DNA from 2 places in the Rhodopseudomonas sp. G2_2311 genome. Region 1 is predicted to be linked to the other one. Evidence: riboswitches for the same ligand, from Rfam matches in the RefSeq annotation. Region 1 holds a riboswitch; the other holds the start of a gene.

Region 1 (4,208 bases):
GCCTTCGACCAGTACCAGATCGGCCTCGGCAGCGAGCCGCTCGAAGCTGTCGACCACCGCCGGAATCAGCCGCTGCCGCATGTGGTGATAGATTCGCGCCGGGCAGTTGCCGAGCACGCGTCCGCGCAGCACCACCTGGGCGCCGATCTCGGACTGCGGCTTCAGCAGCACCGGGTTTATGTGAATCGACGGCGCCACGCCGCAGGCGCGGGCCTGCAGCGCCTGAGCGCGGCCGATCTCGCCTCGAACTTGTTCGCCGTTCGGACCGAGCGGCAGATCCGAGTCGGACGCGACCGCGGCGTTGTTGCTCATGTTCTGCGCCTTGAACGGACGCACCACCAGCCCGCGCCGGGCGAAGGCACGGCAAAGCCCGGCGACCACCATGCTCTTGCCGACGTCCGAACTGGTGCCCTGGATCATCAGCGAGCGGGCGCGCCGCGGACCAGTGGTCTCGCGCGGCGTGAATTGGATCCGGGAGATGAGCTCCTCGACATGGGCGTCGGTCATGAAACCACTCGATGGCATAGAGTTGAGAGGAAGCAGCGCAGGCGCCCGCGCCTGCGGTCGAACGTGATCGGCAGCCGCGGCATCACTCAGCCATGGCCGGCCATCGCCACGACGCCGAGGAGCAGGCCGATCTGGATCATCTGTTCGGTGGCGCCGAGCACATCGCCGCGATAGCCGCCGATCAGCCGGAGCGCGATCCACGGGGCCGCCAAGCCGAACACACCCGCGACCAGAAGCCCCGCGATCGCCGCCAGCGGATTGAGCATGACCAGCCACAGCGCCCCGAGCACGCTGAACGCAGCCAGCCCGAACCAGCCTGCCGAACTGATCGCGCGCGTCGGATAGCTCAGCTTGCCGGTGGCTGCGTCGCCGGCATAAGGCAGCGCCGACATCGCCGCGACGATGCCGGTCCGCCCCAGACTATAGCCGGCCACCAGAGTCGCGACGCCGAGCCACGGCGGCAGGCTCGCCAGCGCTGCGACGCGGATTGCAAAACTGAGGACCAGCGCCACCGCGCCATAGAGGCCGAGGCGGCTGTCCTTGATCAGCGCCAGGCGCTGCTCGCGGGTGCGGCCGCCAAACAAGCCGTCCGCTGTGTCGGCGATGCCGTCCTCGTGCAGCGCGCCGGTCAGCGCTGCCCCCGCCGCCACAGCCATCATCGCGGGCACCACACCCGACCAGATCAGCGAACCTGCGAGCAGCACGCCACCGCACACAAGACCGATCCCGGCGCCGACCAGCGGAAAGTACTTCGATGCGCTCAACAGCCAGTCGTCGTCGAACTGCGCGGTGCGCGGCGTCGGCAGCAGCGTCATGAACTGCACGGCATTGAGCAGGGATTGGATCTGCCGGCTCACGAGCGCGATCCAAGCCGACCCGCCAGCACGTCCGACAGCGCGGCGAGATCGTTGAGGATACCGGCGGCGGCGCGCAGCAGCGGCACGGTCATCAGTGCACCGGTGCCCTCGCCGAGCCGCAAGCCGAGATCGAGATACGGCGTCGCCTGCATCGCTTCGAGCAGCACGCGATGGCCGCGCTCGGCCGAGCGATGCGAGAACACGCAGTAATCGCGCGCCGCGGGCTGCAGCCGCACCGCGAGCAGCGCAGCCGCGCTGGCGATGAAGCCGTCGATCACCACCGGCCGCCGCGACGCCGCAGCGCCGAGCACTGCGCCGGCCATCATCGCGATATCGAATCCGCCGAACTCAGCGAGCACGTCGAGCGGCGCCGTCGGCTGCGCCCGCGCCGCGGCCTGTTCGACGATGGCGCGCTTGTGCGCGACGCCGGCATCATCCATCCCGGCTCCGCGGCCGACGCAATCAAAGATCGGCTCGCCCGTCAGCGCATGGGTGATCAGCGCAGCAGAAGTGGTATTACCGATTCCCATCTCGCCAATCGCGACGATGTCGAGCCCGCCGGCGATATCCTCGCGCACCAGATCGGCCGCCGCGGTGATGGCACGCGCGGCCTCCTGGTGAGTCATCGCCGGTTCGTGGCGGGCGTTGCGGGTGCCGCGCCGGATCTTGCGATCGATCAGCTTGGGATGTGGCGGCATATCGGCATCGATGCCACCGTCGACGATCCGCACCTCGGTCGCGACCGCTTTCGCCAGAACGTTCACGCCGGCGCAGTCCGCCAGATATGCCTCGACCATCGAGCGGGTCACGCTCGCTGGATACGGCGACACCCGGTCGGCGGCGAGACCGTGATCGCCTGCAAAGATGAACACCGATGCCCGCTCGGCCCGCGGGGGTGCCGGATGCCAGATCAGCCCGAGCTGCACGGCGAGTTCTTCGAGCCGGCCCAGCGAGCCCGGTGGCTTCGCCTTGCCGTCGAGACGGGCTCGCAGCTCGGACTCATGGGCGGGATCGACCGGCGAAACGGAAAGGATCCGTGGATCAAGCAAGGGCGCGTGCATCGGAAAGCTCGGCAATAAGAAGGCTGCCGGCGCGACGGCGGGCAGTGAAGACAGTCGAACGACCATCGTGGCGGCGACAGCAAAGCTGTGCGCGCCGGTTCGTTCGGGCGACGACGGGATTTGTCCGCGGAAAGCGGAGGCGCGCGTCAGGTCGGCGGTCGGTGCAGCATGTCTGTGTCCTTCTTCGACCCACCGTCGAATGGCATGGTTTTCGGACTTCGGCCGGTCTCCTGGCTCGCGGACATTGTCCCGGTCGCCTTCCCGAGCGGCTGTTGCGCCGTGCTCAGTGGCAGTTTGACCGGAAGCGGTCCACTTACAGTTGCGGGGGCAGCCGCGGACTTGGCGATTGCTCGCCGCACCGCATTCCCGTTTCACCCTTCGAACGAAGGGCACCGAAGCGAGCGGCACCACAGCACGGCGACGCCCCGGGCGCAAGATTGACAACAACCCGGAGCCGCCCTCTAAGACGAAGGTCCACCAAGCCGCGCTTTCTCTCGCCGCTCTCGAGCGGCCCTGGCGCATCATCTCGACCGGATTGACCGCATCTTGCTGTGGGATGTGACGGTGATAGGCGGCGGAATCGCCGGTCTTTGCGCGGCAATCGCCGCGCGCCGCAGCGGCGCTTCGGTCCGCCTGCTCGAAGCGGCACCGCGCCCCCTACGCGGCGGCAACGCCCGTCACGGCCGCAATTTCCGGCTGACCCACGAGACGCCACAGGCTTATGTCCCTGATCGCTACACAGCGGATGAACTGCGCGCCGAGCTACGCAGCGTCACGGGCGACGGCACCGACCAAGTGCTGACGGAACTGTTGATCGAACGCGCGCGCAGCATCGCCGACTGGCTGATCGAGCACGGCGTGCATCTACAGCCGCCTGGCACCGGGGTGATGCCGTATTCCCGCCGCACCGCGTTTCCGCTCGGCGGCGGCAAGGCGATGATCAACGCGTTGTACGCCACCGCCGACCGGATGGGCGTCGCGATCAGCTACGACAGTGAGGCACGGTCGCTGCAGCGTGCCGAAGACGAAGGCTGGACGATCAACGTCCGATCCGCTGGGGCGGACGCCGCCATCCGCACGCGGAGCGTCGTTGTCTGTGCCGGTGGCCCCGGGGCCGACCCCGCCTGGTTGCAGGAAAATTTCGGCAGCACCGCCGAAGGCTGGATGGTCCGCGGCACGCCTTATTCGGACGGTCGTCTGCTCGATCTGCTGATCGCGGCCGGCGGCTGTACGATCGGCGATCCGACCACCTGTCATGTCGTTCCGGTCGACGCGCGCGGCCCGCAATTCGACGGCGGCATCGTTACCCGGATCACGTCGATTCCGCTCGGCCTCGTGGTCGACCGATCCGGCGCGCGCATCGATGTCGCAGGGGCCGGATCGCAGCCAACGCACTACGCCAAATGGGGACCAAGGATCGCCGCCTGCCCCGGCCAGATCGCTTATCTGGTGCTCGATACCCAAGGCCTCGCCCGTGCCGCGCCATCCGCCCTGGCGCCAGTCACTGCGCCGAACCTCGGCGAACTAGCTGCCGCGCTGCAGATCGATCCCACGGCTCTGTTGCAAAGCATCGAGGACTTCAATGCCGCCCCGGCCAACGCCGCGCGTACCATCGCGGAGCCACCATTTGCCGCCTATCCGATGCGGCCGGGGCTGACGTTCGTGCACTACGGCATCAAGGTGGATGCAACGATGCGGGTGGTCCAGGCCGACGGTCGCCGCCACGACGATCTGTTCGCGGCCGGCATGATCATGGCTGCGAATGTGCTGCGCCGCGGCTATC
Region 2 (4,208 bases), on a different contig from region 1:
TTCAGACAAGGGGCGCGGCTTGTCGTCTTCGACCTTCTTGGTGCCTCGCTTGGTGGGGGAGGCCGCCGTTCTGGTTCGCTTGGTCTTGCTCGATGTCGCCGATTGCGGCATCGCAGCTTCGCGGGCGAGCCGCAGAGCGCGCAGGCGCGCCATGTTGTCCAGGACCGCTTTTGCCGCGGCGTCGCGTTCGGTCTTGCCGCCGTCGCCTTCAGCGGCGCTGCCAGCGCGGTGATCGTCGTCGTTCGTCATTCTTCCAGTTCAATTGCATTCAATTCGGGAGGCGGCGTGATAGCACGAAAAAAGCCTCCGAACAGCCTTTCGGCATTCGGAGGCTCTTCGACATTGGTTTCGCGCATGAGCCCGTGTGCGGGGAACATGGCGTCCGCCGCCGACTTGTGCGGCGGCGGAGCGCGATGATCGCTAGTTGGTGACGCGGACGCCTGCGAAAGCGCCGAATCCGGGCTGCAGGAAGCCGACCGGCACCTCGTATTTCTTGTCGAACAGGTTGTCGATGCGGCCGAACACGGTGACGTGCGGATCGACCTCATAGCTCGCCGCCAGGTTCACGGTGGTGAACGACGGCGCGTCGAGCAGCGTGGTGCCGAACCGGTCGTAGTCGACCCACGAGCTGGTGTAGAGCACGGTCGCCGACACCGTGGCGCGCTCGACCGGATTCCAGATCGCCGCCATCGTCACCTTGTTGTCGGGACGCCGCCGCAGCTTCTGGTCGGTGGTCTGGTCAATGGCGTGCGTATAGGTGTGGTCGACCCGGAAGCGCAGCGTCTCGGTCGCCTGCCACGACACGAACGACTCGACGCCCGAGGTGCGCGCCATGCCGATGTTCTTGTAGCTGTAGCCACCGAGCGTGACGTCGTAACCGGTCGAGTTGATCAGATCGTTGATCTCGTTGTTGAAGTAGGTCGAACCGAAAACGACGCGGTTGGCGAACAGCGGCTGCTCGAAGCCGACGTCGTAGCCCTTGCTGGTCTCCGGCTTCAGCGCCGGGTTGCCGACTGTGGCATAGGCTGGATTGTTGACGTAGAGCTGGATCAGCGTCGGCGCCTTGAAGCCGGTGCCGTAGGTCGCCTTCAGCCGGGTCTCGAGGGTCGGCACGATGAACACCGGCGCGACACGCCAGGTCGAGTGCCCGCCGAAGCTGTCGTTGTCGTCGTAGCGCACGTTGGAGACCAGGAAGAAGTTCTTGGTGAACTCCGACTGCAGTTCGACGAATCCTGCGGTGTTGCCGGTGCGAGCATGGAGCGTCTTCTGCTGATAATTTCCGGCGAAGTCGTAGTCGCCGACCGAATTGGTCCGGATCGTCTCGTCCTGGCGTTCGGTGCCGACCACCAGTTTCTGCCCGTAGCCGACGTCGAGAACGCCCTTCCAGTCGAACTTGGTGCGTTCACCGGTGTACGAGCTTGGCGGCGAGATCCCGGCGGTACCGGTGATGAGGTTGGTAGTGAAATTTGGATTGGGATCGAACGTGCGGTTCCATTGGTTGCTGTAGCTGACCCCGAACGTGCTGGTGAAGTTGCCGAGTGGCGACCACACCGCTTCGCTGCGGGTTAGGAAATCGCGGCTTGCCATAGTGCTCTGCAGCGATGCAGGGAAAGAATTTGGATAGTTCGAATAATCGTCGCCGGTGAACCCTTTGTGAGCGTCGGTGTAGCGGGCGACGTAGTTGAAGGTGAGCTCGTCGCTGGCACGGACACCGAGCCGGGTCGAATAGGTCAGGTTGTCGTAGTTGTCGTTGTTGCGCTGCTGGCCCGGCGCCAGCAGATCGAGCGGCGTCACCGGCAGGCTGGTCGTGCGATAATGCGCGACGTTGAAGGCGTAGTCGAAATTGTCCTGCGAGCCGGCGGCGCGCGCGGTCTGGTTGAAGGTGCCGAACGAGCCGCCTTCGATCGAGCCGGTCAGCTTGGCAGGCCCGCTGCCGCGCTTGGTGACGACGGAGATCACGCCGCCGATCGCGTCCGAGCCATACAGACCGCTCTGCGGGCCGCGCAGCACTTCGATCCGCTCGATGTCGGAGGTCAGCAGATTGGCGAAATCATAAGCGCCGTTCGGCTTGCTCGGATCGCCGGCGTCGATGCCGTCGATCAGTACCTTGACGTGGTTGGAGTTGGTGCCGCGCATGAAGATCGCGGTCGAGCCGCCGGGGCCACCGGTGCGCACCACATTGAGGCCGGGGACCATGCTGAGCGCGTCGGCGGCGGTGCGCTGCTGATAGCGGGCGAGATCGTCCGCGGTGATCACGGTCACTGAACTGGCCACCTGCTCGCGCGGCGTTTCGGTGGCGGTGGCGCTGACCACGATCTCGGGCAGCACGTCCTGCGCGGCGGCAGGCGTGGTGAGCGAAAGTGCAGGCACCAGGATGGTGGAAGCGAGAAGCGCGCGTGAGAGTGCGGAGCAAGGCCGCGGCGCGGCGGGTCGGGATTGCATAAGGTTCAACCTCGGCTGACGTCTGTGGCACGTCACAGCGAACGAGGTCTCACCGAGCTTTTCGAAAGCGGTGAAGACAATGCCTGCAATTCCCGGCCGGCAACTTCGCGTGTGACCACGAATGACGGCAGGTCTCCTGGCTCGCAGTTGATCTTCCGTCGCCTTCCCAGGACCGAGGTTCCCAGTGGCATCCGACGAAAGACGATCCGCTTACAGTTGCGGGAACAGCTACGGCCTAGAACGCGAAAGTGTCTGCGTCCGCACCGTATTCCCTTTTCATCCCTCTCGGGAACCGTCATCGCCATTAGAAGTCGCGGAATTGGCGAGTCAATTCGCCCATGGCGGCGAACAGGTGCAATCGTGGTCGGATTGTGACGAGCTGTGACTTGCGTGTAACAGCCGGGTCTGTACACCTCGCACGATAGTGGATGCGGCAGGTGGTGATGGCGGAGTTCGTGGTGGAGTTCGGCAAGGACGGGCGGCGGGTCGAACCCGACGGCCGGCTCGATGCCGCCGCGTTTCATCGCAACGATGCGCCGATCCGCGCCGTGCTGGCCCGGCTGCTCGCCGGGCGACAGGGCGACGTGCTCGAAGCCGGCAGCGGCACCGGCCAGCACATCGCAGCGCTGGCGCGCGAGCATCCGGACATCGTGTGGTGGCCGAGCGACGTCAACGACCACCACCTCAAGAGCATTGCCGCCTGGCGCGCCCATGCGGCGCTGCCCAATCTAAGGCCGCCGCAGCGGATCGACCTGGCCGATCCCACCTGGTCGGTGGCGCCGGCCGACGGGGCGGAGCCCGGGCCATTGCTGGCGATGTTCTGCGCCAACGTCGTCCACGTCGCGCCGTGGCGCGTCGCCGAAGGGCTGCTGGCCGGCGCCGGACGGCTGCTACGCCAGGACGGCATGCTGGTGCTGTACGGACCGTTCAAGCAGGACGGCAAGCACACCGCGCTCAGCAATGCGGTGTTCGACACCAGCCTGCGCGACGCCAATCCGGAATGGGGTGTCCGCGATGTTGCGGACCTGGAAAAGCTCGCGGCCGGCGCCGGTCTGGCGCTGAGCGAGATCGTCGAGATGCCGGCCAACAACCTGATCCTGGTGTTTGTACGGGCGAAACCGGGCAGGGGCCATGCCGCAGCCGGCGGCGCGGCGGGTTGATCACGCCCGGCCCGGCCCTATGATGCGCGCGCAATCGCCGGCCGTCGTCAGCCGGTGCGAGGAGAATCCCTGCCGATGGTCGATGCGACGGCCAACGACATCGTCGAAGACGATGCCCGTGCCCGTTCCAACGTGGTGCGGCTGGTCGCGGCGCAGGCGCTGACCGGCGCCAACGCCGCGGTGATCTTCGCGACCGGCTCGATCATCGGCGCGCAGCTCGCGCCGGAGATGTCGCTCGCGACCGTGCCGCTGTCGATGTACGTGCTCGGCCTTGCTGCCGGCACGCTGCCGACCGGTTGGATCGCACGGGTTTACGGCCGCCGCGTCTCGTTCATGATCGGCACCGGCTGCGGCGCGCTCACCGGCGTGCTCGGCGCTGTCGCAATTCTCTACGGTTCATTCCTGCTGTTCTGCATCGCGACGTTCATCGGCGGGCTGTATGCGGCCGTGTCGCAGTCCTATCGGTTCGCCGCCGCCGATGGCGCCAGCGCCGCCTATCGCCCGAAGGCGGTGTCGTGGGTGATGGCCGGCGGCGTGTTCGCCGGCGTGCTCGGTCCGCAGCTCGTGCAGTGGACCATGGATGTCTGGCAGCCTTTTCTGTTCGCA

The links. A riboswitch is a leader RNA that binds a small molecule or an ion and turns the genes downstream of it on or off. The one in region 1 is predicted to bind cobalamin.
Region 2: linked by a shared signal. The riboswitch ahead of VRZ08_RS17495 (TonB-dependent receptor plug domain-containing protein) and the one ahead of cobT (nicotinate-nucleotide--dimethylbenzimidazole phosphoribosyltransferase) in region 1 are both predicted to bind cobalamin.

Annotation. Positions count from the first base shown of each region.
Region 1 is NZ_JAZDRK010000003.1:122,226-126,433, reverse strand. Features, by position in the region: gene VRZ08_RS06025 (cobyric acid synthase) at 1-507, opposite strand, end outside; gene VRZ08_RS06020 (adenosylcobinamide-GDP ribazoletransferase) at 594-1,364, opposite strand; gene cobT (nicotinate-nucleotide--dimethylbenzimidazole phosphoribosyltransferase) at 1,361-2,425, opposite strand; cobalamin riboswitch at 2,628-2,837, opposite strand; gene tcuA (FAD-dependent tricarballylate dehydrogenase TcuA) at 2,984-4,208, shown strand, end outside.
Region 2 is NZ_JAZDRK010000014.1:34,160-38,367, reverse strand. Features, by position in the region: gene VRZ08_RS17500 (hypothetical protein) at 1-249, opposite strand, end outside; gene VRZ08_RS17495 (TonB-dependent receptor plug domain-containing protein) at 421-2,370, opposite strand; cobalamin riboswitch at 2,551-2,754, opposite strand; gene VRZ08_RS17490 (DUF938 domain-containing protein) at 2,886-3,602, shown strand; gene VRZ08_RS17485 (MFS transporter) at 3,678-4,208, shown strand, end outside.